Regions from separate parts of the Pseudomonas sp. SMSB3 genome, predicted to be linked through region 1. Evidence: riboswitches for the same ligand, from Rfam matches in the RefSeq annotation. Region 1 holds a riboswitch; the other holds the start of a gene.
What was found. Region 1 has a riboswitch for thiamine pyrophosphate ahead of ACLEJW_RS12140 (TenA family protein). Riboswitches for the same ligand answer to the same signal wherever they lie in the genome.
Positions count from the first base shown of each region.

Region 2: it holds a riboswitch for thiamine pyrophosphate, as region 1 does, so the genes downstream of both, thiC (phosphomethylpyrimidine synthase ThiC) here and ACLEJW_RS12140 (TenA family protein) in region 1, are expected to answer to the same signal.

Region 1 is NZ_JBKGGV010000006.1:78,920-93,920, reverse strand. Features, by position in the region: gene ACLEJW_RS12205 (iron-containing redox enzyme family protein) at 1-930, opposite strand, end outside; gene ACLEJW_RS12200 (hypothetical protein) at 949-1,146, opposite strand; partial or broken gene ACLEJW_RS12195 (general stress protein) at 1,209-1,331, opposite strand; gene ACLEJW_RS12190 (NTP/NDP exchange transporter) at 1,491-2,795, opposite strand; gene ACLEJW_RS12185 (aldo/keto reductase) at 2,799-3,722, opposite strand; gene ACLEJW_RS12180 (Dyp-type peroxidase) at 3,815-4,696, opposite strand; gene ACLEJW_RS12175 (sterol desaturase family protein) at 4,765-5,232, opposite strand; gene ACLEJW_RS12170 (MgtC/SapB family protein) at 5,614-6,327, shown strand; gene ACLEJW_RS12165 (sensor domain-containing diguanylate cyclase) at 6,337-7,902, opposite strand; gene ACLEJW_RS12160 (DUF4142 domain-containing protein) at 8,062-8,562, shown strand; gene ACLEJW_RS12155 (hypothetical protein) at 8,587-8,850, shown strand; gene ACLEJW_RS12150 (DUF6021 family protein) at 8,896-9,066, opposite strand; gene tenA (thiaminase II) at 9,158-9,835, opposite strand; gene ACLEJW_RS12140 (TenA family protein) at 9,839-10,486, opposite strand; TPP riboswitch at 10,567-10,681, opposite strand; gene ACLEJW_RS12135 (putative bifunctional diguanylate cyclase/phosphodiesterase) at 10,852-13,179, shown strand; gene ACLEJW_RS12130 (SMP-30/gluconolactonase/LRE family protein) at 13,169-14,278, opposite strand; partial or broken gene ACLEJW_RS12125 (SDR family NAD(P)-dependent oxidoreductase) at 14,285-14,893, opposite strand.
Region 2 is NZ_JBKGGV010000010.1:20,770-35,770, forward strand. Features, by position in the region: gene ACLEJW_RS16780 (aldo/keto reductase) at 1-706, opposite strand, end outside; gene ACLEJW_RS16785 (NAD(P)/FAD-dependent oxidoreductase) at 703-1,878, opposite strand; gene ACLEJW_RS16790 (DMT family transporter) at 1,925-2,257, opposite strand; gene ACLEJW_RS16795 (LysR family transcriptional regulator) at 2,343-3,233, shown strand; gene waaA (lipid IV(A) 3-deoxy-D-manno-octulosonic acid transferase) at 3,245-4,516, shown strand; gene ACLEJW_RS16805 (TolC family outer membrane protein) at 4,556-5,989, opposite strand; TPP riboswitch at 6,152-6,258, shown strand; gene thiC (phosphomethylpyrimidine synthase ThiC) at 6,413-8,293, shown strand; gene cytX (putative hydroxymethylpyrimidine transporter CytX) at 8,399-9,682, shown strand; gene ACLEJW_RS16820 (RsiV family protein) at 9,651-10,397, opposite strand; gene ACLEJW_RS16825 (NUDIX domain-containing protein) at 10,583-11,200, shown strand; gene ACLEJW_RS16830 (DUF1249 domain-containing protein) at 11,191-11,643, shown strand; gene cpdA (3',5'-cyclic-AMP phosphodiesterase) at 11,657-12,457, shown strand; gene ACLEJW_RS16840 (YqiA/YcfP family alpha/beta fold hydrolase) at 12,604-13,212, shown strand; gene parE (DNA topoisomerase IV subunit B) at 13,248-15,001, shown strand, end outside.

The sequences.
Region 1 (15,001 bases):
CCATTGGTTGATGGTGCGCTTTTGCAGGCGGCAACGGTCGGCGTGCATGAACTGGCCGAACAGGCTCTTCTGCTCGAGCGCCGTAAAAAGTTCTTCATCCAGGTTGAAACTGGCGATCAGGCTGGGTGTATCGACGCCTAGATCGTTCAGGCGATAGCCGCGACGTACGCGGGCGTAGAATTCGGCTTCCTCGCCACGCGGGCAGAGCTGCTGCAACGCTTGTATGGATTTCTGCGCATGGCCGCTGGCGGCATTGTCGATGGTGATGTGCAGCTGAAAGTAATAGCCGTCGATGCCCAGCTCGGCGAGCTCATAAGTGGTGATCAACAGGTGCAGAGGAGGCTGTTCATAGCCCAGGTTGTAACCAATCACCTCAGGCAGAAAACGATCACTGTGCTGGCCCAGCGCCAATTGCAGCGAGCCCTGCAGATAGCGCTCATCGCTGAGCACAGGCTCCTGGCAACCCAGACGGCTAAGCAGACGTTGGTAGATGAGCACATGGTTACAACGAGGGTCGCCGTTGCCCAGCTCCTCAAGATAGGTGCGGATCAGATCGTGATAACGGGGGTCCGCCCAGTGCTTGAGCGTACCTTGCAACCACGCGCCGTCGACCGCCTTGGTCGGAGCCACCTGCTGCAGGAACCAGATCGCTTGCGAGCGGTTGCTGAAGTAACGCCGTGGAGCGCCTTGCTGGCGCTGTTTCAGATAAGCCGCGTAGTCGCGCGCAACGTCCGCCGAGTGGCGCACGCTCCACTGGCCAAGCTGCGCAAGCGTGTCGGGCAAATCATCGGGTAACTGGTCAGCACGCGAGAGTTGCGTTTCAAGCCACTGGGCAGCGTTGGCCTGGTGGCCGTCGAGCATGGCCCGGTAGCGGTCGAGCAAGCCTTCGGAAGTGGCAGTTGCGGCAAAAGCGGATGTCATGACCGTCATGCCAGGCTCCTCATGCAATCATGGTTTCTGGTTTTCCCTTGGCATCGGTTCCGGATCTGGGGCCGGTTGCGGTGCGGGCTTATCATCGTGTTGCTGCATCTGGACCGAAGGTTTGCTTGGATCACTGTCCTTGCCAGGATGATTGTTGTCCCTGTCAAAACAGCCACCGAGCAGTATCAGGGAGCCCATGAGGGCAATCAGGAGCGCGCGTGGCATATCGACCTCCCACGTTTGGTCAAATCGCAGTGCCAGGTTCCCCCGGCACTGCGTCAGGTCACTTACGAACGGCCGCCTTTGCGGCCCGAATCGCCGCTGGTGCGGCCACCACCCGATTGCTGACCGCCTTTGCGGCCGGCTTCGGACGCTTTCTCGCGGTCATTGGCGAAATTGCCAGGGTTCTTGGTACCACCTTGGCTGCCGCTGCGGCTGTTCTCTTTGTTGGCCATGGTCTCTAACCTCGATGTGGGATTCGAAAGTGCACGGCGCCGTGCCGTACATAAGCTCGGAGTTCGGCGATAGCGAGGGATTCGGTTTATTGCGGCGCGTTCTGACCGACGGCATTAAATAGGCGGTGGCAGTTTATTTTGCGCGCCAGTGGATTCTTCTGCTTGCTGGCGACGGCCGAGCCAGGTGCCGACGATAGCCCAGGCAAGCGCCAGCACCGCGCCCATCGACATCGCCAGTTGTGGATGATCTGCCAGCAAGTCCAGGCCCCGTTTGAGCCAACCACTCAAGGCGTCGCCTGCACGGTAGACCACGGTATCGATGAAACTCTTGGCCTTGTACTTGTCTTCTGCCGGCAGCACGGTAAACAGCATCTCGCGTCCTGGCCGTACCAGCGCATACTCGCCAGCCCGGCGCACCACCATCACCACCACGAACAGCCCAAGTACCGGCGCCAGTGCCAGCCCGATGAAGCCGACCGCCATCACCAGCGGTACTGCCACCAGCAAGATACCCACGCCCATGCGCCTGGCCAGTCGACCGGTGAAGAACACCTGGGTGAGAATCGCCAAGGCCTGCACCACGGTGTCGATCAAGCCGAACACCTGAGTCTGGCGTGTGCGGTCGGTAAAGGCCTCGCTGACGATTCGCGCCTGCTCGAAGTACAGAAAGGTACTGACGCTGGCCAGCAGTACCACGAACAGAGCGATGCCCAGCAAATAAGGCGAGCGCAGCACGGCAGTCGCGCCAGCGAAAGGATTGCCGCCCAGCGGGCGAGAAGTCGGATGGGCAACGGCCGCCGGCAATGGCCGGCGTTCACGCCAGCGTTGCAGATAGGCACACGCCGCGACACTGCCGAGCAAGCAGGCAGCGGCCACCACTACCAGCCCGGCGTGGCCAAGCGGCGCAACCAGCAGCGTGCCGAGTATCGGCCCGCTCAAGCCACCGCAGCTCGCGCCTGCCGCCAGCAACCCGAACAGCCGCTTGCCTTGTTCGGTGGTGAAAACATCGGCCAGCACGCTCCAGGCCAGGGATATGCTCAGCAGGTTGAACACCGACAGCCAGATATAGAATGCCCGCGCTGTCCATAGGTCATCCGGCTGGGCGGCGAACAACACCGCGAACAGCATCAGGTTGCTGGCGAAAAACCCATAGGTCCACGGCAGGATATACCGTCGCCGCACCTTGCTGACTAGCCAGCCGAACAAAGGCAAGCACACCAAGGTGGCGATGAACGTGCCAGTGAACAGCCATTGCAGATTGTCGATCCCCCCTGCTACCCCCATGGTTTCGCGCACGGGGCGGAGCATGAAGTAGCCGGTGAACAACAGGTAGAACAATGACAGCCCGGCAATCACCGCAGGGCCCTCCCCGGGCTGGAGGGTCAGCGCCTGATCCAGACGCCTGCGCCAGGTGCGCATGGCTCAGGCGAACTGCTTGATCAACGCTTGCTGCTGCGCTTGGGTGAGCAATGGCTCATGTCCGGCCTTGAGCTGATCGAGCTGGCGATCCGGGCGACCGGTGGCCGGGATCACTGCGGTCACCGCGCGATGGCTGATGGCGAACTTGAGAAACAGCTGCGCCCAGCTACCCACGCCTGCTTCGGCGGCCCAGGCTGGCAGCGGCTGCTGCTTGACTTTGGCGAACAACCGGCCATCGTCGAAGGTGCGGTTGATCAGTACTGCGATCCCTTTGTCCTGGCACAGAGGCAGCAGTTCGCGTGCCGCCTGCGGGGCGTTGACCGAATAGTTGATCTGTACGAAATCCAACGGCTCGCTGCGCACGATACGTGCAACCTCATCGTGGCCGCTGTTCAGATAATGAGTGATACCCACATAGCGGGTTCTACCTTGTTGCTTGAGCTCCCGAGCATAGGGCAATTGCCTTTGCCAGTCGCGCAGATTGTGGATCTGCAGCAAGTCGACCTTGTCGGTGCGCAGGCTCCTGAGGCTGCCGGCCCATTGGTCCTGGGCGTCCGCTTGGCTGTTGGCGGCGATCTTGGTGGCGATGAAGCACTGTTGGTGCCAACCGCCCTCCTCCAGCAATTGGCCCAGAATTGCGTCGGCGCCGCCATAGTTGGGCGAGGTGTCGATCACCTTGCCGCCGCCTGCGAAGAACGCTGCGAGCACCGCCTTGAGCTGCACGTAGGCAGCAGAGCCGGGCTCGACTTCAAAACTGCCCGAGGTGCCGGCCCCGATCACCGGCAATGCCTCGCCGGTTGACGGTATCTTGCGGGTGAGCAGCCCACCGTCGGCCACCGACGTGGAAGGCGCGGCATACAACCAAGGGCTGGCACTGGCAAGCCCCAGCACCGCACCTACACGTAGGACATCGCGTCGGTTGTACATGGCAAAGCTCCCGTCATCGATCGGAAACTTTCAAGGCTAGCTGCTGGTGTCGCTGGACGCCGGTGATTCTGTATCTGGATATTTTTTTGAAGTCAGCCTGCGAGCAATGCACTGAGATCCAGTCTTGTCCCTTCCATCGGTGGGCACCAGTAGTAACCGCCACTCAGCGGTCGGCTGAAGCGGTACAACGCGTCGGTGATCCCGTCCTCAAGGCCACTCATGCGTCGCAGTTGGGCCTCGAAGGCATCGAGGCTATGACCCAGGGCGACGAATGCCAGGCCCATGCCCCGGTGATCGGACCAGGACACCGAACGACGCACCATGAAGGCCTCAGGCGCGTAGCTTTCCTGGGCCGTGCGTTTGACATGGGCGGACTCTGGGGCGTCGTCCAACTCCTCGTTGTCGCTCATGCGCCGGCCGATGATGTGGTCCTGATCGGCCTGGGGCAACGATTTGAAATGCTGCAGGTCATGCTTCCACAGCTGGAAGGCGGCGAAGCTCGAGCCTGCAAGACCCGGCTGCGTGCCACGGTAGATGGCTGCCTCGATGGCTTGCTCGTCTCTCGGGTTCTCCGTGCCGTCCTCGTAGCCGGTCAAGTCATACCCGCCGCGGTGCAGAAAGCCATCGACGCTGTCCGCCAGGCGCAGTGCGGGCGCCAGCAACTGCTCCAGGTCCTGCGCGATCAAAACCAGATCGCCACGCTCATCACCGCGCAACCACAGCCACAGGGCATGCTGAGTGCTCGGATTTTCCACGGCGGCGTCAAGCTGCGGGAAGGCGCGCAGCCCTGCGATGCTCCGCCCCAGCGCCTTGACCAGCGGCGCACCGATGCCCAGGATCAAGCGCTGGCCGTCCACCTGCGGCAGCAAGGCGTCGAGTACGGCGGGCAGCGCTTCGGGCGTCTGCAGGGCGAAAAACAGGTGACGTGCGTGCACCGGCACCGGGGTAGCAACCAGACCTTGCTGGAACGGCATGACAGGGGAATCCTCGGGAAAAGCGCGAATGCTACTGCGCCGTGCTGCATGCCGCAATGCAGTTGCGCTCAAGGCCTGCTTTGACGCTGGCGCAGCTGGCGCTTGAGCTCCTGCAGCGGTGGGGCGTAGAAGAAGCCGAAAGAGACGCTGCCCGTGCGTCCTTTGACGGCATGGTGCAGGCGGTGGGCACGGTGCAGACGTTTCAGGTATCGGTTGATCGGCCGCAACGTGCGCGGCCAATGCCGGTGAAACAGGCCGTCATGGGCCACGACATACAGCAATCCATAGCCGGCCACTCCGCCACCCACCCATTGCAGCGGCGCATGCCCGGCCTTGCCGAGGGCGATCAGCGTCGCGGCGATCACGCCGAGCGCCAGCAGATAAACGTCATTGGTTTCCAGCATGCCCAGCTGCGGCTCATGGTGTGAGCGGTGCAGCCACCAGCCCCAGCCATGCATGATGTACTTGTGGGCCAGCGTACCGACACCTTCCATGGCCACCAAGGTGCCAAGCAGCACGGCGAGATTGAACAGCATGTGAGGTCCGCGGCGAAAAAGAATGGCGCAAGGGTAACGATTAGCCGGGTTTTTTTCCACGCAGCCTTGACCGGCTGTAGGACGATTCCTGATGAACGTACTGTCATGATTTTGCCCTTGACCCCTTGAACTCGGCGGCGTAAGTTCCGCGACGCAATTTTGCATCCCCGAACAGGAGCCCCGCTTTTGGACAGTAGTCCCAGTCGCTTGCGACAGGTCCACTCGGCGAGCTAGTTCGGCACCTTTCGCCGCTGCCTTGCCATTGGCCAGGTGGTGGAGCCCTCAGCCCTCAACGGCTGCCTCCCCCCTTTTCCATCCGTGGTCCTGCGCATTACCTGCTTGGTCAATGATGCGGGCATGTGCCCGTGGAAGAGGTTTGCTATGGATTGGAAAGTCTTTCTGCTGCGCGTTGCGGTCGCCTTGCTGCTGGGCGCCATGATCGGTGCCGAGCGTCAGCTGCGCCAACGCCTTACGGGGCTGCGCACCAACGCCCTGGTCAGTACCGGTGCCTGTCTGTTCGTGCTGATGACCCAGGCGGTGCCTGGCATGGCGCCGACCGATGCCTCGCGCGTGGCCGCTTACGTGGTTTCCGGTATCGGGTTTCTCGGCGGTGGCGTGATCATGCGCGACGGTTTCAATGTCCGCGGCCTGAACACTGCAGCAACCTTGTGGTGCACGGCCGCCGTGGGCGTACTGTGCAGCCTGGGGCTGCTGCTCGAGGCAGCGCTGGGTAGCCTGGTGGTGCTATGCGCTAACATTTTGTTGCGCGAGATCGCCCAACGCATCGATCGCCAGGAGATGCTGCCGGCCAGTGAGGTCGAACAGCACTACGAGGTGCGCGTGGTTTGCCGCGCCGAGGATGAAATCCAGGTGCGCAGCCTCATGCTGCACAGCCTGTGTGATCCGCAGTTGCGCCTGCAATCGCTGCACAGCGAGGACTTGAGCGACCCTGCACGGCTGGAAGTGCGCGCAGAAGTGCTTGGCGATCCGCAGGCACCGACGCAGCTCGAACGCCTGGTCAGCCGCGTGAGCCTGGAAAAAGGCGTCAGCTCGGTTCGTTGGCAGCTCCGCCCACAGACCCTCTCGGCTGATTGATGCTCGGTTTCATTGTGTGTCTGCACTGAACGGCACTGCCACTGTATAACCGTCACGCCCGCGGCGCTTGGCTTCGTACAGCGCCGCATCGGCGGCGGCCATCAAGCGCTCGGCAGAGCACTCGCCCTGCGCAGGCTCGGCAACGGCAATGCCGGCACTGGCCGACACCCAGCCCACAGGGCTGCCGGCATGCACGATGGCCTGTCGACGTAGCGCCTGCATGATCTCGTCGACGACCAGCTCCGCGCCGGGCACATCCGTGGCTGGCAACAACAGCGTGAACTCCTCGCCGCCATAGCGCACGGCCAGGTCCGCCGGGCGTTTCAGGGCCGTTTGCAGCACCTCGGCAAAGCGCTTGAGGCATTGATCGCCTGCCGGATGGCCATAGCGGTCGTTGTAGCGCTTGAAGTAGTCCAGGTCCAGCATCACCAGGGCGACCGGATAGCCCTGGCGTCGCGCCCGTTTCAGCTCGGCTTCGAACACAGCATCAAGGCGTCGCCGGTTGCCCAGGCCCGTCAGGCTGTCGGTCAAGGCCAAGGATTTCAGGGTCTGGTGTGCCTGATGCAAGGCACGCTCGATGGCGATGCGCTCGCGCAACTGGCGCAGCACGATCCAGCCGAATGCCGCCAGACCTGCCAGCAGCAATAGCAGTACCGCCACAGATTTCAATACATCACGCCGCCACGGCGCGATGATCGATTCGCGTGACAACCCCGCCTCCACCACCAGTGGATAACTGGACAAGGCCCGATACGCATACAGCCGCGCGGTGCCGTCCACTACCGCTATGGTCTCGACCAGTCCCTCATCGGCGTAAGGCAGATGATTGCGAAACACCTCGCTGTCGGCGAGGCTGCGCCCTACGACCTGGTCCACGAACGGGCGCCGCACCAGGATGGTGCCGTCGCGCTTGGCCAGCACCAGCGCGCCGAGCTCATCGATCTTGAAATCACCGTAGTAGCGCACGAACCAGTCGACCTTGATGGTGCCGAGCAACACGCCGGCGAAGCTGCCATCGGGGTTATCCAGGCGGCGCGAGATCGGGATGATCAGGTCGCCCGTGGCACGGCTACGCACGACTGCACCGATGTGCACGCGGCGATCGGTGTGGGTGCGGTGGTAGATGAAATACTCGCGATCGGCGTTATTGGCGTTGGCCGGCGTGGCCGACCGGTCGGTCACGATCCAGCGTCCGTCCGGGCCATAGACGAACAACCCATGCAGTTGCGGCATGATCGCCATTTGCTGCGACAACAGCGCATGCAGCCGTTGCCGATCGATGCGGGCAAAGCCATCGCCCTCCAGCCGCTCGGCCAGCGCCGCAGTGATGGCGTCGACCTGGCGAATGGCATCCTCGGCATGCTGGCTGGTGGCTCTGGCGAGGTTGGTGACCATGTTCTGTGCATTGCTGAACGCCTGCCGGTAATCGCGCCAGGTGCGCCAGCCCTCGACGACCACGAACGTCAGCATGACCACGGCCATGAACGACAGCACCAGGCGGAACAGAGCCGCAGCACGCCCTTCGCCGCCTGGCGTCAGTTGCCCCTCCTCATCCGGTTTTTTCGCCGTGTTCATCAAATTCCTGCCTTCAAGCCCATGCCTGGTCTGACCCTGAACCGCCGCGCAGGTGCCTTCTGCATCGAACGAGGGCAAGAAAAACGAAACCTTTGCTGCGCGACAGGGCTCAACAGTCTGCGACACTGAGGTCGCGCCAACGGTTAGAAGGAGTCAGGCATGAGCAATCTGTTCATTAAACGCGCTGGGTTGTCGCTGGTACTGGGCATGGCGTCGCTGCACGCAATGGCCGCCACCTCCGATGATTTCGTCGAAGCCGCCACCGAAGCAGGCATCGCCGAAGTGGTCACCGGCAAGCTGGCACAGGAAAAAAGCCAGAATGCCGAGATCAAGGGCTTCGCTGACATGATGGTCACCGATCATACCAAGGCCAACCAAGAGTTGGCTGACATCGCCCGTAAGCTGGACATCAGCGTGCCAGATGAAGCAGCGCTGACCGACAAAGTAAAAAAGGTCATCCTGGAATGGCGTGACGAGTCGTTCGACAAGTCGTACGTGAACAACCAGGTCGATGCCCACGAAAAGGCCGTCGAGTTGTACAAGAAAGAAGCCGCCTCCTCGGATAAAGCCGAGCTGAAAGCCTTCGCTGCGAAAACGCTGCCGACCCTGGAAGCCCACCTGCAAAAAGCCAAGGCCCTGCAGACTACCCACGGTAAATAACTGACTGACGAATTGAGGCCACAGATGAGTAACGATGCACTGCGAAGCGAAATCCTGACCCGTTTGCTACACGCCCATCCCCATGGGCTCGGCAAGGAGCTGCTGGACAACTATCGCGGAGAGAAAGCCGTGGCCGGCATGCTCAAGACGTTGCAAGAGGGCGGCCTCATCCAGGATGGCGCCGTGGCGGTCGATGATGCGCACGAGATCAGCGTGCATTATCCGATCAAACTGTCCTCGGCAGGTGTCGAGGCAGCCAAGCAAGTCGAGGGGCAAGTCGAGGGCTGATGCCCCCTCACCCATCGCCGGACAGCCGGCGATGGGTGAGCCCGTTCATTTATCCGTGTTGCCCTTCTCCACATCCCTGGGCGGTTTCGCTGGACCTTGCGGGTCTACCTGTGGGTCGTCGAGATCAGGCGAGTCAGGATCGAAGCCCAGCTCATCTGCGTCCTCGGCGTGCTCCGAGGAATGTGGCCCCTTAGGTTGCTGCTCGGTGTTGTTCATGCGTCGCTCTCCGATGAATGTCTATTAGAGAACCCACCCGGGCAGCGAAGTTTGATCTGATTGCAGCAAGCCTGCTGCCAACACCTGTCTTTCAGCGTGGCGCGTGTCCGATGCCTGCGCCGTCCAATCCCATCTGCCAAAAGTCCGCTTCGAGCCGTGAGGCCTGGCCAAAAATATGCGCCAGATCGGCGAAGCGCTGCTCGGTCATGCTGCGCGCCGCCAATTCATCCAAGTGCCGCCGCGCAGCAGCGGCGACGCCCTGATAAGCATCACCGGCGTACTCGCCAATCCATTCTCGATACGGGTGGTCGTTCAGATTGCCAATGCGCTGCGCCAGGCTACGGCCGATCTCGGCATAGCCGATCACGCACGGAGCCAGCGCCGCATGCAGCTCCAACAGATCGCCTGCTGCGCCGCAGTCGAGCACGTAACGGGTGTAGGCCACGGTAGCCTGGTGCTCCGGCGCCGCCTCGATATCGGCTTGCGACAGTCCCCAGCGGGCACAGAGGCGCAGGTGCAGTTCGGTTTCATCGAGAATGGCCGCCAAGCCCGCCTGCGCGGCGCGGATATCGGCGGGCAGGCGACTTTTGTAGGCAGCCAGTGCCCACGCCCGAGCGAATTGAATCAGAAACAGGTAGTCCTGGATCAGGTAGGTGCGAAATGCAGCCTCAGGCAATGTGCCCTCGCCCATCTGACGGACGAAGTCATGATCCACATAGATGCTCCATTGCTCATGGCTAGCCGTTTTGAGGCGCTCGAAAATATCCACGGCTTAACCCTCCTCGGCGTACACGGCATCGAAGAACGCCAGCTCCAGCGCCACGCTGCGGCGATAGAAATCGCTGGCGAGCGCCGCGTGTTGCGGGCCGACGCGATCGAGCTCGGCCTGCAGAAACGCTACGAAATCGCAGAATGCCGGGTTGTCATGCAGGGTGATCCATTCAGCGTGCACGAAGTTGTCGGGCAACGGCTTGGGCGCAGCGCTCGCCCAGTCCAGGTACAAGCCTTCGGCGACATTCAGCACCGCCAGGGCTGCGGCGTAGGATCGCGTCGCCGCCGCTTCCTGCATGATCGCCTTGAACCCCGCGGTAGGCGGCGTGTCGGCAGGCGTGGCGCGCTGCTCAGGGCTTACGCCCAATGCTTCGAATGCGCGCAGGAAGTAGGTGTTTTCCTCGCTGCTGATCATGCCGGCGAAACGGCCCAGGCACAGGCGTGCGGCAAAGGTGTCGGCGCTGGCGATGGCCGCGCCCAGCAGGGTCAGGAAGCTGTCGAGAAAACGGTGATCCTGCACCAGGTAACGAACCATGACCGGGTCGGCCAGGCTACCGGCACACAACTCGGTGACGAAGCGGTGGCTCACCGCAGCGGTCCAGGCTGATTGGTTTTGGCGTTTGAGCGTTTCACTGAAGCGTTCGGTCATGCAGCTGTCCCCTTTTTGGGCAAGACAGCGAGGCCAGTGCGGCTGGGCAGTGGATGGCCTCGCAGTGAGGCCGGCAGGAAGGCAGGTCAATATCCCATCCCTTCGCCGGCATTATCCGGATCAGGTTCGAAGGGTCACCGCGCTGCGCAGGCCAGCGGTATCTCAGCCCGTTGCCGGGCTCCCCTTGGTAGGGCTCAGGTATACAGCGCTGAGGGGCAATTGTCACCAGTACCGATGAATACGCCGACTGCGAGATATGAGGTGGTGGGCTCAACGGCCTGGCTAACGGCGTTTTGCCACCAGTCATCACGCTGTCACCTCCCTGTCGTATTTTCAGGCACCTCCCAGGGTCAGGAATACCTGCTGTGATCCGCCGCTCCCTCTCATCGACAGGCCTCTTGCGTCTACTCATCATGATGCTCTGCGCCGCCACCTTGACCTTTCTCTGGGGCTTGCAGCTCACCCAGAGCGCGGCTGCCCGCGACGGGGCGCTGAAGGCCAAGGCCGCCGAGCAACTCAACCTTGCGAGCATCGTCGCGCAGAGCCTGCGCCAGCTGATCGACCACGCGCAGCAGCGTGCGAGCGCCCTGCACCGCGCTTGGCAACTGCCCTCGCCTGAGCGACCCCGGGTTGCCCAGCTGTTGCTCAATGACCCCTTATTCAGCGCCGCGAGTCTCTATGATCGCCAAGGGCGCCCGCTTGCGGCGAATCCAGCCAGTCGCCGAGGGTCATTGCCGAGTGAGTGGCTCAAACAGCTGCAACTGCACGTTGCTGATCATGGCTTCAAGCCTCTGCTGGCAAACGTCGTGCCGCACTCGGTGGCAACGCCCACAGCCGCAGCGGGGTTGGTGTTCCTGCTGCCTTTGCCTGACGCCGCCGGGCGTGAGATCGGGGCTGTTTTGTGCGTGCAACTGAACACCGAAGACCTGGCGGCCTGGGTGCAATCCGTGGATCTGGGCGGCAGCGGCATGCTGCGGGTGCTGCAGAAGGATGGTGAAGAACGTCTGCGCCTTACTGCGGATGGCGCGGCGGCGCCCGAGCAGGCAATGACGCCGAGCCTGGGCCAAGGCGCCACGCCTACCGCGCAGGCGACGCAATACCTTGCTGGCGCGCCCTACCAGAGTCTTTTCCGGCAGGTACCAGACCGTGGTTTCAGTGTGGTGGTGAGCCAGCGCCAGGACGAGATCCTCGGCCCCTCGTCCACGGTCTACACGCGGCAGTTCTGGCTGAACCTGAGCATGACCCTGATGATCCTCGCCAGCCTCGCCTGGACCCTGCGGCTGCTGCGCAAACGTCAGGAGGCCTTCACCGCCCTGGAACAGGCGCAGCAGGTCAATCAGCAACTGATCGGACGCCTGGAAGATGAGCACCGACGCAGCAGCCAGGCCGCCGCCACTGACCACCTCAGCGGGCTGCACAATCGTCGCCAGTTCGTCGAGGTCGCCGGCCAGGCCCTGACCCAGCAGCGCGGCAAGCGCCGCTTGCTGGCAATGTTGTTCATCGACATGGACCGCTTCAAATCGATCAACGACTCGCTCGGGCACAAGGTCGGCGACCTGCTGCTGCAAGCAGTGGCCGGGCGCATTCAGCGCCTGCTCGAACCCGGCGACGAGGCCTCGCGCTTTGGCGGAGATGAGTTTGTCGTGCTGCTGGCCGGCGAGCGCAGCGAAGAACAGATCGATACCTGGGTGCGCACGCTGGTGCAGAAACTCTCGGCCACTTATGCCCTGGATGGCCAGGAGGTCAATACCAGCCCAAGCGTCGGGGTGAGCATCTGTCCACGCGATGGCCAGGACATCGACAGCCTGATCCGCTGCGCCGATGCCGCGATGTACTCGGCCAAGCAAGCTGGGCGTGCCCAGTACCGTTTCTTCGATCAGTCGCTGAACCTTCCGGATATCCAGGCCTTCACCCTCGAGCAAGCCTTCGGCACGGCGCTGACCGAACGCCAGTTCGAGCTGCACTACCAGCCGCAGATTCGCCTGGATACCCAGCGTGTCCTAGGGTACGAGGCGCTGGTGCGCTGGCAGCATCCGGAGTTCGGCTTGCTCTACCCTGATCGCTTCATCGGCCTGGCCGAGCGCAGCGGCTTCATCATCGAGCTGGGCTGGGAGGTCTTGCGCCTGGCTTGCGAGGAGCTGGCCCGCTGGCAACAGCAAGGCCGCGCGGCGCGTCTGGCGGTCAATGTTTCAGCCCTGCAGTTGCGTCAGACGGATTTCAGCACCCGGCTGTTGGCCGAGCTGCAAGTGCGCGGCATCGATGCCCGGCGATTGGAACTGGAGATCACCGAAACCACCATTCTCGATCCCGAGGGTACGGCGCTGGATCACCTGCATCGTCTGCGTGACGCGGGGCTGGGCATCAGCCTGGACGACTTCGGCCGCGGCTACGCAGGCTTTGCGCATTTGCAGTCGCTGCCGCTGAGCAAACTGAAAATCGACCGCTCGCTGATCGCGCCACTGTCCAACAGCTACGACGACAGCCCGATCGTCTCCTCGACCATCATCCTGGCCAAGCGCCTGGGCCTGGAAGTGGTCGCCGAAGGTGTCGAAACCCGCGAGCAGGTGGTATGCCTGAAGCTCGCAGGATGCGACATCGCCCAGGGCTACCACTTCAGCCGGCCATTGTCGCCGGCGCAACTGCGCGAGTACCCGCCGTTTCACGGCGTCGAGCAGCAGGCGCTCACTCTTTGAAGTTGAAGCGGGCGATGCCACCGACTTCCGGTCGAATCGCGTAAAGATCGCCAGCATCCGGGTAGTGGCGCAGCTGCTCGGGCGACATGCCAACGCGCGCGGTGGTGATGTACAAGGTGCCCAGGCCGTCGCCGCCGAAGCAGCAGCTGGTTGGGCGCGGTACCGGCATCACCACCTGGTCGGTCAGGTGGCCATTGCAGTCGTAGTGCAGCACGCAGCTGCCATTGAACTGACAGACCCACAGCCCGCCTTCGCGATCGAGCGCGATGCCGTCTGGCCGGCCCAGTTCGGCTGGGGTCTCGGCAAACAGGCTGATCTGCTCCAGGCGACCATCTGCCGGGTATTCGGCGCGGTAGATGCGCCGCTCGACCGAGTCGACGAAGAACAAGCTGCGCCCATCGGCCGACCAGGCCAAACCGTTGGGCAAGGCCAGGCCGTCATGAATCACGTCGTCATTGAGCTCGGCATCGAAGCGGAACAGCGCCCCGGTCTTGCCGCTGGGCGCCTCGTCCATCAGGCCGGTGACGAAGCGTCCTTGCGGATCGCACGCGCCGTCATTGAAGCGGTAGCTCGAGCGCGGGTGCACCGGTACCGAATACTGGCGAATGCGTCCGGTGTCGAGATCGAGCAGCACGGCGCTGGCGTCTTCGGTGAAGATCAGGTTGCCGCGATCGGTCAGGGCCAGTGCGCCAATGCGCGCTGCCGACTCATACAGCCGTTCGACCTGGCCATCGGGCAGTAGGCGCAGAATGCGCCCGCCGGTGATGTCGACGAAGTACAGCGAGCGGCTGCGGGCATCCCACACCGGGCTCTCGCCGAGATCGGCGCGGGTGTCGGCCACCTTGACCGGCACGTAGTGACACTCCTTGATGCGACTCCAACGCGCAGCGACCTCGGCCAGACTCGCCGCCTCGACCCGCGCCAGATCGCGTGGATAACTGACGCCGCTGTTCTCGCAGAAGCGCGTAGCGGTGAACTGACCGTTACTGGCGCGCAGGATATACCCAGTGTCGTGGCACAGGGCGCTGGCCAGGTAGAGCACCCCGGGGGTCACCCACTCGGGCTTGAGCTCATCGGGTGCCTGGTCGATACCCCACATGCGCGTCTTGGCCACCGGAGAAATCGCGTTGACCAGGATGCCGTGCTCCAGGCCCTCCATGCTCAAGGCATTCATGATGCCGACCTGAGCCATTTTGCCGGCGGCGTAGGCGACCAGCCCCGGCTGCGCATAGCGCTGATACATGGCGCGGTCGGACGTGGTCAGCACGATGCGCGGCGCCGTTGAGTGTTTCAGGTATTTCCAGGCATGCTTGGCCAGCCACACCGGGGCGTGCACGCTGATACCCAGCGCGCGCTCGAGAAAGGCGTGCTCTTGGCTCTCGATGCCCTGGTAGTCCACCCAGCCGGCGTTGTGGATGAGGATGTCCACGGCACCGAAGTGGGCGATCGCCAGCTCCACCAGTGCCTGACATTGCGCCTCGTGATCGAGCTGACCGACATGCCCGATCACTTCATAGCCTTTGCTCTGCAAGGCCTTGAGCGCGGTGTCGATGGCCTCGGGGTTCTGCCCCTGGCCTGAGCGGTCGGTACCCAGGTCGCTGATGACCACACGGGCGCCGCGGGCGGCCAGTGCGGCGGCGTAATCCAGGCCTAGGCCTTGAGCGGCGCCGGTGACGATGGCGACTTTACCGGTGAACGGGTCTGTAATTGGCATTGTAGAGCCCTTGCGATTCTCCTTTTTACGATAACAATAAAAAAATCAATGACTTAATATTAAAAGCATGCAAATTTGATATCTCCGAGATATCACCGCCACCAGCTC
Region 2 (15,001 bases), on a different contig from region 1:
GCTCGAAACTGGCCTGCACGGGATCGATGCCGGGTGCCAGGCAGATATGTCCACTGGCCAATGCCTTCTTCACCAGGATGGCCTTGCCGTGCTCGGCAGCGTAGTCGAGCACCGGGCGCTCTGCCTGTTCGTTGAGGTTGTAGGTGACCATGGCGCAATCGCCCTGCTGCAGCGCCAACAGCCCGCCAGCGGCCGTCTTGCCAGAGAACCCGAAGCCGAGAATCTTGCCCTCGCGCTTGAGCTCGGCCAGGGTCTGATAGACCTCCTGCTGCTCGAGGATGGCCAGGTCGTTGCCATCGGAGTGCACCAGCACCAGTTCGATGCGGTCGGTTTCCAGGCGCTGCAGGCTGCGCTCCACCGAAAGTCGGGTATGGGCGGCGCTGAAGTCGAAATGCGATTGCCCGACGTCGAACTCCTCGCCCACCTTGCTGACGATCACCCATTCATCGCGCTGGCCGCGCAGCAGCGGCCCGAGGCGCTCCTCACTGCGGCCATAGGCCGGTGCGGTGTCGATCAGGTTGATCCCCAGTTCGCGGGCCTGGGCCAGCAGCAGGCGAGCCTCGTCATCGTCGGGGATGGTGAAGCCGTTGGGGTATTTGACGCCCTGGTCGCGGCCCAGCTTGACCGTGCCCAGGCCGAGGGGCGACACCTTCAGACCGGTGCTGCCCAGCGGGCGCCGTAGGCCATGCAAGGTTGGCAGGGTCATGGCAGCAGTTGCTCCCAGGCTGGCACGCCCACGCTTGGCCGGGGCAGGCCGCTCAGGTCCGGCTTGGCCGCGGGGTGGATACCGTCGCGTTCGAGGCTGGCCAGAACCCGGTCGCTGAAATCCGGTGCCAGCGCCAGCTTGGTCGGCCAGCCCACCAGCAACCGCTGCTGCTCGGCCAGAAACGCGTTGTCCGGGCGCACCAGGCCAGATTGTGCCGGCTCGGCGCGATCGACGCGCAGGGTGGCCCAGCGCACCTGGCTCTGATCGATCCAAGGCAGCAGGCTGGCGACTTCCTTCTGGGCCGCCGCGATCTGCGCTGCAGGCTCGCGGGCAACGCCGTCGGCCTCGGCCAGATCGCCACCGAGGTACCACACCCATTGGCCGTCGGCGGCCGGGTGAGTGGTAACGGTCACCCGTGGCTTCGGTCCACCGCCCAGGCAATGGGCATACAGCGGTTTGAGGTTGGGACCCTTGGCCAGAACCATGTGCAGCGAGCGGGTCTGCATGGCGGGTTGCTCCAGGCCCAGCGCCTGCAGCAGATCGCGCGTGCCTGCCCCGGCGCTGAGCACGATGCGTTGCGCGCGGATCTCGCGGCCATCGACACGCAGACCGACCAGCGCGTCGCCCTCGCGCAGCGGCTCGACGCGCTCGCCTGCCAGCAGGCTGTCGCCGGCGAGTTGCGCCAGGTTGGCCAACAGGCTGGGCACGTCGATGACCAGTTCGGCCAGGCGATAGACCTTGCCCTTGAAGCCCTGGGCTTGCAACGCCGGTGGCAACTGCTCGCCCTTGACCTGGTCGACCCGACCGCGCACGGCTTTGCTGGCGAAGAAGCTGGTCAGGTTGCCGGCCAGTGTACCGGGCGACCACAGGTAGTGGGCGTCGGACAACAGGCGGGTGTGGGTCAGGTCCAGCTCGCCGCTGCCGGCGATGGCTTCGCGCCAGCGCCGGGGCATGTCGGCGATGGCCTCCGAAGCCCCGGTCAGAGCGCCGTGCAAGGCATATTTGGTACCGCCGTGGATGATGCCCTGGGACTTGACGGTCTGCTCGCCGCCAAGGGTCGAGCGCTCTACCAGCACCGTGGAATAGCCCAGCCGGCGCAGCCGTGCATTGAGCCACAGGCCTGCGACCCCGGCGCCGACGATCAGCACGTCAGTGGTAATGGCAGATGGCATGGCGGTACCTCGAAATGTCAGTCAGGCGGCAAGTATACAGACTGCCTCAGTGCCCAGCAGTTTTGGAGAACAGCTGAATCACCACCACGCCACCCACGATCATGGCCATGCCGAGCATGGCCGGCATGTCCAGTTTCTGCCCATAGAGCACCAGCGCCGCCACGCTGATCAACACGATGCCAAGGCCTGACCAGATGGCGTAGGCGATGCCCACCGGAATGCTGCGTACCACCAGGGTCAGCATCCAGAAGGCGATGGCATAGCCGACCACCATCAGCAGCAAGGGGAGTGGTGTGCTCAGGCCCTTGACCGCTTTCATGGAAGCCGTGGCGATGACTTCGGCGCAGATGGCAATGGCGAGATAGGTGTACGCATTCATGACGGATTCCTCGGTTATTGGCCGGCATTCTAGTAAGTTCCTGATTGCGGTAAAGTCATTACCTATCAGAACTGGAGATAGGTTGATGGCCGAGCAATGGAACTTGGAGCAGCTGCGGATCTTCCTGCGCGTGGCCGAATTGCGCTCGTTTTCGGCCGTGGCCCGCGAGCAGCGCAAGGCGCAGTCGGCGATCAGCCAGGCAGTCGCGCTGCTGGAGGCGGACCTCGGCGTGACGCTGTTCGAGCGCAGCAGTGGCCGGCAGCCGAAGTTGACTGCAAACGGCGCAGCGTTGCTTGAAGATGCGCGCGAGCTGTTGCGCCAGTGCGAGCGTCTCGATGGCCGTGCGCTGGCGTTGATGCGCGGCCAGGAGGCGCTGCTCAGGGTGGCCCAGGACGAAGCCATGCCCTATCAGCCGGTCATCGACAGCCTCGACGAGCTGGCTAGCCGCTATCCCTCCCTGGAAGTGCAACTGGCCAGCGGCGCGCAAGGGGATGTCGCACGTAAGCTGGCCGAGCGCCGCGCCGACCTGGGGTTGTTCTTTCATCATGAGCGCATGCCTGCCGCGCTGGAGCGGCGGGCCTTGGGCAGTGTAGAAATGGTTACGGTGTGCGCCGTCGACCACCCGCTCGCTGGCGAGCGCCGGGTCACTCGGCAACAGCTGGCCCGGCATCGTCAGCTTCTGATCACCCCGCAGCAGAGCGGCTACCCCGGCGGCGAGGCGATCAGCCCGCAGGTCTGGCGCGCCGACAGCTTCTACGCCATGGCCGAGTTGCTGATGCGCGGCCTGGGCTGGGCCTGGCTGCCCAGGCATGTGGTGCAGTACCCGACCTACCAGGCCCACATGGTCGAGCTGGACAGCGAGTGGCGGCCACCGGCGCTGGTGGTGGAACTGGCCTGGCGACGCGACGAGCCGCTCGGCCCTGCCGCGCAATGGTTGGCCGAGCGCTTTGCAGTGCATTTGCGTGCGATCGGGTAAACTTCGCCGCCATGAACAGAACGCTCTATACCTTGTTGTTCCACTTGGGCCTGCCGCTGCTGGCGCTGCGCCTGTACCTGCGTGCACGCAAGGCACCGGCCTATGGCCAGCGCATCGCCGAGCGCTTCGCCTGGCAGATGCCGCCGATGCGTCCGGGTGGCATCTGGGTGCACGCGGTATCGGTGGGTGAAAGTATCGCCGCCGCCCCCATGGTACGGGCACTGCTCAAGGCCTACCCGCATCTGCCCATCACCCTGACTTGCATGACGCCGACCGGCTCCGAGCGCATTCGCGCGCTGTTCGCCGACGAGCCACGGGTCCAGCACTGCTATCTGCCCTACGATCTGCCCTGGGCGGCCGGGCGCTTCCTCGACCACGTGCAGCCCAAGCTGGGCGTGATCATGGAAACCGAGCTGTGGCCCAACCACATCCACCAATGTGCCAAGCGCGGCATTCCTGTAGCGCTGGCCAATGCACGCCTGTCCGAGCGCTCGGCCCGTGGCTATGGGCGTTTCGCCGGGCTGACCCGGCCGATGCTCGCTGAGATGAGCCTGATTGCCGTGCAAACCGAAACCGAGGCCCAGCGTTTTCGCGACCTGGGCGCGCGACCCGAGTGCGTGCAGGTGACCGGCTCGATCAAGTTCGACCTGAACATCGCCGCCGACCTGCGGCCCCGTGCCCAGGCCCTGCGCGCAGCATGGGGCGCCGAGCAGCGTGCGCTGTGGATCGCTGCCAGCACCCATGAGGGTGAAGATGCATTGATTCTGCAGGCCCACCGGCAACTGCTGCAGGTGCATGCCGATGCGCTGCTGATCCTGGTGCCGCGCCATCCCGAACGATTCGACGCGGTGCACAGCCTCTGTGCCGGGCAATTTGCCACCATCCGGCGCTCGGCCAGTCAGCCGGTGACCGCGCAGACCCAGGTGTTGCTCGGCGATACCATGGGCGAGCTGCTGTTTCTGTATGCCCTTGCCGATGTCGCTTTCGTCGGCGGCAGCCTGGTCGCCACGGGCGGGCACAATCCGTTGGAGCCAGCCGCGCTGGCAATGCCGGTGATCATGGGGCCGCACGTGTTCAATTTCCTCGAGATCAGCGCCATGCTGCGAGCGGCAGGAGCGCTGCAGCAGGTCGACGACGCCGAGGGCTTGGCCGAGGCAGTGCGGCGCCTGATCGAGCTGCCGCAAGATGCCCAGCGCATGGGCGCGGCGGGCAGGGCGGTGATGCTGGCCAATCAGGGCGCGTTGCAGCGCCTGCTGGAGGGCTTGGCTCGGCTCATGCGCTGAATCCGAGAGTGCGCAGCCCCGCACCCCCTGCCGTTGGTTTCAGGGGCGGCGCTCGAAGTTCTTGGCAGCCGCCGCTGCCAGGTCCGGTGGCAGAAAATCCTTGTCCGGGTTGTAGTCGGCTTTCAGGTAGCGTTTGAGGTCCTGCAAGTCTTGCGGGCTGAGTGTGCCCGCAGCCTGCTTGAGGCTGAGATTGTCGAGGATGTAGTCGTAGCGGCTGTTGTTGTAGTCACGTACCGATGTGTACAACTGGCGCTGCGCATCCAGTACATCGACGATGTTGCGGGTGCCGACCTGGTAGCCGATCTCGGTAGCCTCCAGGGCGCTCTGGTTGGAAATGATCGACTGCTTGCGCGCCTGCACCTGCTCGACGTCGGTGTTGACCGCCCGATGCAGGTTGCGCGTGTTCTCCACCACCTGGCGGCGCAGGCTTTCGCGCTGCTGCTCGCTCTGGCTCAGGCGCTGATAGGCCTCGCGCACCTGCGAGCTGGTCAGCCCGCCACTGTAGATGGGGATGTTGAGCTGCAGGCCGACGCTGGTCTGTTCGACGTCACCGCTGTAGCGCACGCCCAATTGCGAGGGGTTGCTGAAGCCCAAGCTGTCGTTATCGCCCTTCTGATACTTGGCCACGGCGTCCAGGGTTGGCGCATGACCGGCCTTGCGTTGGCGCAGGGTTTCCTCGGCGGCGGCCACCGCGTAGTTGGTCGCCTGCAGATTGAGGTTCTGGCGCCCGGCGGTTTCTACCCAGGCCTTGGCGTCGTTGGGCATCGGCACCTGCACCGGCAGGCTGTGGACCACGCCTTGAATGGCCGTGTATTCGCGGTTGGTCAGGGTGACCAGGGCCTCGAAGGCGTCCTGCACCTGGCGATCGGCGATGATCCGGTTGGCCCGCGCGGTGTCGTAGCTGGCCTGGGATTGCAGCACATCGGTCTTGTCCGAGAGGCCAACGTCGAAGCGTTCGTTGGACTGATCGAGCTGACGCTTGAGCGCCGCTTCCTCGGCCTTGGTCGCCGCCAGGTTGTCCTGGGCGCGCAGCACGGCGAAGTAGCTTTGTGCCGTTTGCAGGATCAGATTCTGTTCGGTGGCCGACAGCTCGAGCGCGGCTTGTTCGTTGACTGCCTCGGCGGCTTGCAGCTGGAACCAGCGGTCGGCGCGGAAGATCGGCTGGGCCAGGGTCGCGCTCCAGGCGTTGCCGCTGCGGTTGGAGGTGATCGAAGGCTCGTCGAGCTTGGTCCGCGTGTGCATCATTTCGGCGCCTGCCGAAAGGTTTGGCAGCAGGCCGGCACGTGCCTGTGGCACGACCTCCCGGCGAGCGCCGTAGTCGGCACGCGCCGCTGCCAGGTCGGCGTTGTTGTCGACCGCTTCCTGGTAGACGCTGACCAGGTCGGTTCTGACCGTCATGGGCACGGCCGCTGCCCAAACCACTCCATTGGACGCACAAGACACGGCAATCGCCAGTGAGAGTTTGCGCAGCATAAGAGGCAATCCTTGTACGAAATTTTATTACTGAACTGTTGAGTATCGAGCGATGGGCCAGTGTAGTGCCATGCGCACTGGCCAACAATCGCCGCTTGCGCCTTTCATCACCCTTGCGCGTTACCCGCTTGGCTTTGCCAGGCACTCCAGTCTAGACTGCGCCTGTTCTTGTCGGGGTGCCTTGAAGCAAAGGCTGAGATCGCAGAGGTGCGGATCCCGTTGAACCTGATCAGGTTAGCGCCTGCGTAGGGAACAAGATTGCTCGCCTTCCCGGGGAGCCTCTTGTGCCAGGTCCGGGAATGTCGCAGCTGCATGCAGCGCGCGGCACCCGTGTATCCGGCACTGCATCCGCCAGGGTGCGTGCGCGCCGTTCAGGTTCAGCTCCGACATTCCACCGCCAGGAAGCTGTCTGGAGAGCCTGTAATGAGCCAACAAGAAAAACCGATCAACCTCAGCGAATCGGCGCAAGTCGATCAGCAGTCCGTGCAACCTCTGCCCCGTTCGCGCAAAGTCTATGTACAAGGCTCGCGCCCGGACATCCGCGTGCCCATGCGCGAAATCAGCCTGGACGACACCCCCACCGATTTCGGCGGCGAAAGCAATGCGCCGGTGCTGGTCTATGACACGTCCGGCCCCTACACAGATCCCACTGTCATCATCGATGTGCGCAAGGGCCTGCCCGATGTGCGTTCGTCGTGGATCGACGCGCGTGCTGACAGCGAACGCCTGCCGGGCTTGAGCTCGCACTTCGGCCAGCAGCGCCTGAACGATGCCGAACTGGCCAAGCTGCGCTTTGCCCATGTGCGCAACCCGCGTCGGGCCAAGGCCGGTGCCAACGTGTCGCAGATGCACTACGCACGCCAGGGCATCATCACCGCCGAGATGGAATACGTCGCCATCCGCGAGAACATGAAGCTGCAGGAAGCTCGCGCTGCCGGTCTGCTCGATCAGCAGCACGCTGGCCACAGCTTCGGCGCCAGCATCCCGAAACAGATCACCGCCGAATTCGTGCGCGAAGAAGTCGCCCGTGGCCGCGCCATTATCCCGGCCAACATCAATCACCCCGAGCTGGAGCCGATGATCATCGGCCGCAACTTTTTGGTGAAGATCAACGGCAACATCGGCAACAGCGCCCTGGGCTCCTCGATCGAGGAAGAAGTGGCCAAGCTGACGTGGGGCATCCGCTGGGGCTCGGACACGGTCATGGACCTGTCCACCGGCAAGCACATTCACGAAACCCGCGAGTGGATCATCCGCAACTCGCCCGTGCCGATCGGTACCGTGCCCATTTACCAGGCGCTGGAAAAGGTCAATGGCGTGGCCGAGGACCTGACCTGGGAGCTGTTCCGCGACACCCTGATCGAGCAGGCCGAGCAGGGCGTGGACTACTTCACCATCCATGTCGGGGTGCTGCTGCGCTACGTGCCGCTGACCGCCAAGCGGGTCACCGGCATCGTCAGCCGCGGCGGCTCGATCATGGCCAAGTGGTGCCTGGCGCATCACCAGGAGAACTTCCTGTACACGCATTTCGAAGAGATCTGCGAAATCATGAAGGCCTATGACGTGAGCTTCTCGCTCGGTGACGGCCTGCGCCCAGGGTCCATTGCCGACGCTAACGACGCGGCGCAGTTCGGCGAACTGGAAACCCTTGGCGAGCTGACCAAGATTGCCTGGAAGCACGATGTCCAGTGCATGATCGAAGGCCCTGGTCACGTGCCGATGCAACTGATCAAGGAGAACATGGACAAGCAGCTCGAATGCTGCGACGAGGCGCCGTTCTACACCCTCGGCCCACTGACCACCGACATCGCCCCAGGCTACGACCACATCACCTCGGGCATCGGCGCGGCGATGATCGGCTGGTTCGGCTGCGCCATGCTGTGCTACGTAACGCCCAAGGAACACCTGGGCCTGCCCAACAAGGACGACGTCAAGACCGGCATCATCACCTACAAGATCGCCGCCCATGCCGCGGACCTGGCAAAAGGCCATCCAGGGGCGCAGATTCGCGACAACGCCTTGTCCAAGGCGCGTTTCGAGTTTCGTTGGCAAGACCAGTTCAACCTGGGCCTGGACCCGGACACGGCGCGCGCTTTCCACGACGAGACGCTGCCCAAGGAGTCGGCCAAGGTCGCGCACTTCTGCTCGATGTGCGGGCCGAAGTTCTGCTCGATGAAAATCACCCAGGAAGTGCGCGAGTACGCCGCGAAGATCGACACCGTGGACGTGACGATCGAGCAGGGCATGCGCGATCAGGCCGAGCGCTTCCGTCAGGAAGGCAGCCAGCTTTACCACAAAGTGTAAGAACCCGGGGCCGTTCCTACGTCCTGTAGGAGCGGCCTTGCGTCGCGATTCGAGGACCAAGTCCTCGCCAAGAACACCTACAACATTGCCGGCGAGCGCCAATACATGACATCCCCCAGCCAATTCTCCCCCGACCACCCGGTCCCCACCCATCAGCGCATTTTCGGTGCCCGCGACCTGTTCTCGCTGTGGTTTTCCCTTGGTATCGGTTTGATGGTTCTGCAGGTCGGCGCCATGCTGGCGCCTGGCCTTGGCCTGGCCGGTGCACTACTGGCCATCACCCTTGGCACCGGCGTCGGCGTTCTGCTGCTCGGCGCTGCCGGTGTCATCGGCAGTGACACAGGCCTGTCGGCCATGGGCACCTTGAAACTGAGCCTCGGCCGCCACGGCGCACGCCTGCCGGCCTTGCTCAATCTGCTGCAACTGGTGGGTTGGGGCGCGTTCGAGATCATCGTCATGCGCGATGCCGCCAGCTTGCTGGGCGCACGGGCGTTCGGCGAAGACAGCGCCTGGAATAGCCCGATGCTCTGGACCCTGTGCTTTGGTGGCCTGGCCACCCTGCTGGCAGTCAGCGGCCCATTGGCGTTCGTGCGCAAGGTGCTGCGCGTCTGGGGTATCTGGCTACTGTTGGGCGCGTGCCTGTGGCTGACCTGGAACCTGTTGGCCAAGGCCGACCTGGCTGAACTCTGGAACCGCGCCGGGGATGGTTCGATGTCGCTGGCGGTGGGTTTCGACATCGCCATCGCCATGCCGCTGTCATGGTTGCCGCTGATCGCCGACTATTCGCGTTTCGCGCGTAACGGCAAGCATGTATTCGGTGCAACCGTGCTGGGCTACTTCCTCGGCAACACCTGGCTGATGAGCCTGGGCGTGGCATACACCTTGGCGTTTGCCGCCAGTGCTGAAGTCAATGCGCTGTTGCTCGCCCTCGCCGGCGCCGGGATGGGCATCCCGTTGTTGCTGATTCTGCTGGACGAATCGGAAAAGGCCTTTGCCGACATTCACTCGGCGGCGGTTTCCACCGGCGTGCTGCTGCCGTTGAAAGTCGAGCACCTGGCCCTGGCCATCGGTGTGCTGTGCACCCTGATCGCCTTGCTCGCGCCATTGGCCCAGTACGAAAACTTCCTGCTGTTGATCGGCTCGGTGTTCGCCCCGCTGTTCGGCGTGGTGCTGGTCGACCATTACGTGGTCCGCCGTCGCCGTCTGCCTGGGCAGATCGAGGCCTTGCACTGGCAGGCGCTGCTGGCCTGGGCAGTGGGGGTGGCAGCCTATCACCTGATCGCCGCCACCGCGCCGCAGGTCGGCGCCACCCTGCCGGCGCTATTGCTGGCAGGGGCATTGCACGGCTTGATGAGCCTTAGCCGCGGCCGGGAAACAGTTCGGGCTTGAGCACGCCATTGAGGCGCGGGTAGGGGATTTTCAGTTCGACGTGGCCCATGGAGTACGGGGCGATGGCGTAGACTTCGTACTTCACCACCACCGCGCCGTAAGTCAGGGCGATGTGCGGCGAGCGCTTGAACGGCCAGGTCTTGACGAACTCGGCGTCCTTGTCCATGCCCACGCTCATCAGCCAGGCGCGGTGGGATTCTTCGACGGTCTTCCAGAAGGTGTCTTCCTGACCGGGTACCAGCATGTCCTGCAGGGTCAGGACCTTGTCCAGCTTGCGCGAATAGTTGATGAAGGCCCGCCCCGGCATGCCGTGGGCGCCGCCGCTGTCTAGGTAGCTGGACAGCTCGATGATCACCAGCCCGTCATGCTGCTCGCGTACCTTGGCTTGCAGGTAGCTGCTGTTGCGTTTATCGGCATTGGCCAGGTATTGCTGCTCATACGCCTGCAGAGTGCGCGGGGCGGTGCCATGCTGATTATCTTCGGTGAGCTGCAAGAGGCGCTGCTCGACGATGGCATCGAGTTTGGGCTGGGCCGGGAAGTGCACGGTATCGATATTCACCAAGGGGCAATCGCTTGCACTGCAGCCAGGCTTGAGGTGTTCCCAGGCCTCGCGCTTGACCTCCAGCGGAGTTCGGTAATTGGGCGCGAACAGGCTCTGGCAGGCGCCCAGTGCGAGTGCCAGCAGCGCCACGGAAGTCAGTTTGACCAGTGTCATGATGATCCTTGCAGAACAGGGAAAAGTCGGCCTTTGACCGTCTGTACGGCCTTCAGTTCGCCACTAAGCTATCAGAGTGAAGACTTGCTGTCCCGAGTGTGCGAACGGTGGCCGGAAAGGGGTGAAACGCTCAGGCGTGCAGAGTAGGATGGCGCGAAGCGGTAAATGAGGTAATGAGGATTTCCATGTCAGATACGATCAACTCGGTGCCCAAGGCGGTCGAAATCGTCAAGCGGGACAACTGCTTCCAAGGCTTCTACAGGCTCGACAAGGTGCACCTGCGCCATGAATTGTTCGCCGGCGGCCTGGGTCGCCAGATCAGCCGCGAACTGTTCGTGCGCCACGATGCGGTCTGCGTGCTGCCCTACGATCCGCAGCGTGACGAAGTGGTGCTGATCGAGCAATTTCGCGTCGGCGCGCTGGACAAGATCGACAACCCGTGGCTGATCGAGATGGTCGCCGGGCTGATCGACAAGGACGAGCAACCCGAGGAAGTGGCTCACCGTGAAGCGCAGGAAGAAGCCGGGCTGACCTTCAGCGCCCTGTGGCCGATGACGCGCTACTTTCCCTCGCCCGGCGGCAGTGACGAATACGTGCACCTGTTCCTCGGACGCTGCAGCAGCGAAGGGGCCGGCGGCCTGCATGGCCTCGAGGAAGAGGGTGAAGACATCCGCGTGCGCGCATGGTCGTTCGAAGACGCCCTGCAGGCCGTGCGCGACGGGCGCATCTGCAACGCAGCGACCATCATTGGTTTGCAGTGGCTGGCGCTGAATCGGGATGAAGTGCGAGGTATGTGGAAGTGAACCTGCTGCGTGAGCGTTATCGGGTCGATCTTGCCGGGCTGCAGGCAGCCTGCGAGGCCAACTACGCCCGGCTCATGCGCCTGTTGCCCGATATGCGCAGCAACCAGAGTTCACGGCGCATCGGCATGACGCAGGGCGACCAGATGATCGGGGTGCTGGTGCTCGAGGTCTTGCTTGCGTGCCCCTACACCACCACGGTGCGGGTAAGCCAGGAACACAGCCTGCCCTGGTTGCCGGTGCCGCATCTGGACGTGCAGGTGTACCACGATGCGCGCATGGCCGAGGTGATCAGTGCCGAACACACCCGGCGCCTGCGCAGCATCTACCCCTACCCGAACGAAGCCATGCACCAGCCGGACGAAAAAGCCCAGCTCAACCTGTTTCTCGGTGAATGGCTGAGCCACTGCCTGGCCTGCGGTCACGAACTGGCCAGCGTACGCTGAAAGGAGACGGCCGTTGCCACACCTGGACCCCTCGCACCCCGTGCTTGCGGTGCAACTGACCGACCCCCACCTGTTCGCCGATCCTGGCGGCAGCATGCTCGGCCTCAATACCCGTGACAGCCTGCGCCACGTGGTGGCCCAGGTGCGGCGCGAGCAGCCGGATATCGACCTGCTGCTGTGCACCGGCGACCTGTCCCAGGACGGCAGTGGCGCTTCGTATGAAGCGTTCCGTGAACTGACTGCGCCGTTGGCCGTGCCGACCCGCTGGTTGCCCGGTAACCACGATGAGGCGCAGGCCATGGCGCAAGTGGCTCCGCAGCTGGTGCAGACGGTGACCGACATGGGCGCCTGGCGCATCATCATGCTCAACACGGCCGTGCCCGGTGCCACCCACGGCTTTTTGCAGGATGATCAGCTGGCCTTGCTCGATGGCGCCTTGGAAGCGGCGGGTACACGGCATTGCCTGGTGTGTCTCCACCATCAGCCGGTGGACATCGGCTGCGCCTGGATCGCGCCGATCGGCTTGCGCAATGCCCAGGCGCTGTTCGATACCATCGATGCTCATCCACAGGTGCGGGCGCTGCTCTGGGGGCATGTGCACCAGGAGTGGGATGAACTACGCGACGGAAGGCGTTTGCTGGCCACGCCCTCGACCTGCATCCAGTTCGCTGCGCGCAGCGAGGACTTTCGGGTGAGCGAAGAACAACCAGGCTACCGCTGGTTGCGCCTGCACGCCGACGGGCGGCTGGAGACCGGGGTAGAGCGAGCGTTGGATTTCCAGGTGAAGCTCGACTTCGACAGCCCAGGGTACTGAGCATTCGAGGCAACGCTCGCCCCTTTGAGTCCATTGAACAATGTGTTGCTAAACCCGCCTGCGGCGCCAAAACCCTGCCAACGCGCTACACTGCGCGTCCCTGCGCTCGTGAGATCGGGCGCTACGCCACAGATTCCGGGGGCAGCGTGTCAGGTTCCATCCTCTATATCCATGGCTTCAACAGCTCGCCGCTGTCGACCAAGGCGCGTCAGCTCGAGGCGGTCATGCAGCAGCTGGGCCTGGCGCAGCAACTGCGCCTGCCGGCCTTGCATCATCACCCGCGCCAGGCGCTGCTGCAGCTCGAGGCCGCCATCGCCGAGCTGGGTGCGCCACTACTGGTCGGCAGTTCGCTGGGTGGCTACTATGCCACGCACCTTGCCGAGCGGCATGGGCTCAAGGCCTTGCTGGTCAATCCGGCGGTTACGCCGCACAAGCGTTTCGACGGTTATCTGGGCACCCAGCGCAACCATTACACCGGTGAAAGCTGGGAACTGACCCTCGATCACGTGCAGGCCCTGGCCGAGCTGGAAGTACCGCCTCCGGCGGACCCGGCGCGCTATCAAGTGTGGCTGCAGACCGCCGATGAAACCTTGGATTACCGCCATGCCGAGCAGTATTACCGCGGCTGCGCCCTGCGCATCCAGGCCGGAGGCGACCACAGCTACCAAGGCTTCGCCACGCAATTGCCGGGCTTGCTGGCCTTTGCCGGGATTGCCCGGGGGCAGTATGCGGCGCTCGATTTTTCTGTATTTTGACTTTTTCGCATTCACCAGACTGACGACGAGAACCCATGGCCAATCCCAGCGCTAGCGCCTATAACGCAGACGCCATCGAAGTCCTCTCCGGCCTCGACCCGGTGCGTAAACGCCCGGGCATGTACACCGATACCAGCCGGCCCAACCATCTGGCCCAGGAGGTCATCGACAACAGTGTCGACGAAGCCTTGGCCGGGCATGCACGCTGCGTGCAGGTGATCCTGCATGCCGACCACTCGCTGGAAGTCAGCGACGATGGCCGCGGCATGCCGGTGGACATCCACCCTGAAGAAGGTGTCTCCGGGGTCGAGCTGATCCTCACCAAGCTGCACGCCGGCGGCAAGTTCTCCAACAAGAACTACCAGTTTTCCGGCGGCCTGCACGGGGTCGGCATCTCGGTGGTCAACGCCTTGTCGACCCAGGTGCGGGTGCGCGTCAAGCGCGATGGCAACGAATACCAGATGACCTTCGCCGATGGCTTCAAGGCCAGCGAGCTTGAAGTCGTCGGCACGGTCGGCAAGCGCAACACCGGCACCAGCGTGTACTTCAGCCCGGACCCGAAGTATTTCGACTCGGCCAAATTCTCCATCAGCCGTCTCAAGCACGTGCTCAAGGCCAAGGCGGTACTGTGCCCTGGCCTGTTGGTGAGCTTCGAAGACAAGTCCAGCGGCGAAAAAGTCGAATGGCACTATGAAGATGGCCTGCGCTCGTACCTGGTCGACTCGGTCAGCGAGTACCAGCGCCTGCCCGATGAGCCGTTCTGTGGCAGCCTGGCCGGCAACAAGGAAGCGGTCGACTGGGCCTTGCTGTGGCTGCCCGAAGGCGGCGACAGCGTCCAGGAAAGCTACGTCAACCTGATTCCCACGGCCCAGGGCGGCACCCACGTCAACGGCCTGCGCCAGGGCTTGCTCGACGCCATGCGCGAGTTCTGCGAATTCCGCAACCTGTTGCCGCGGGGGGTCAAGCTGGCGCCCGAGGACGTTTGGGAACGCATCACCTTCGTGCTGTCGATGAAGATGCAGGAGCCGCAGTTCTCTGGCCAGACCAAGGAGCGCCTGTCCTCGCGCGAGGCAGCCGCCTTTGTGTCCGGCGTGGTCAAGGATGCCTTCAGCCTGTGGCTCAATGGCCACCCGGAGCTGGGCATGCAGCTGGCGGAGCTGGCCATCAGCAACGCCGGCCGGCGCCTCAAGGCGAGCAAGAAGGTCGAGCGCAAGCGCATCACCCAGGGTCCGGCACTGCCCGGCAAACTGGCCGATTGCGCAGGCCAGGACCCGATGCGCGCCGAGCTGTTCCTGGTCGAGGGTGACTCGGCCGGCGGCTCGGCCAAGCAGGCCCGCGACAAGGAGTTCCAAGCCATCCTGCCGCTGCGCGGCAAGATCCTCAACACCTGGGAAGTCGATGGCGGCGAAGTGCTCGCCAGCCAGGAGGTGCACAACATCGCCGTGGCGATCGGCGTCGACCCTGGCGCCGCCGACCTGTCGCAGCTGCGCTACGGCAAAATCTGCATCCTCGCTGACGCCGACTCCGACGGTCTGCACATCGCCACCTTGCTCTGCGCCTTGTTCGTCCAGCACTTCCGCGCCTTGGTCGAAGCCGGTCACGTCTACGTCGCCATGCCGCCGCTGTATCGCATCGACTTGGGCAAGGAAATCTACTACGCCCTCGATGAAGCCGAGCGTGACGGCATCCTCGATCGCCTGGTGGCCGAGAAGAAACGCGGCAAGCCGCAGGTCACCCGCTTCAAGGGCCTGGGCGAGATGAACCCGCCGCAACTGCGCGAAACCACCAT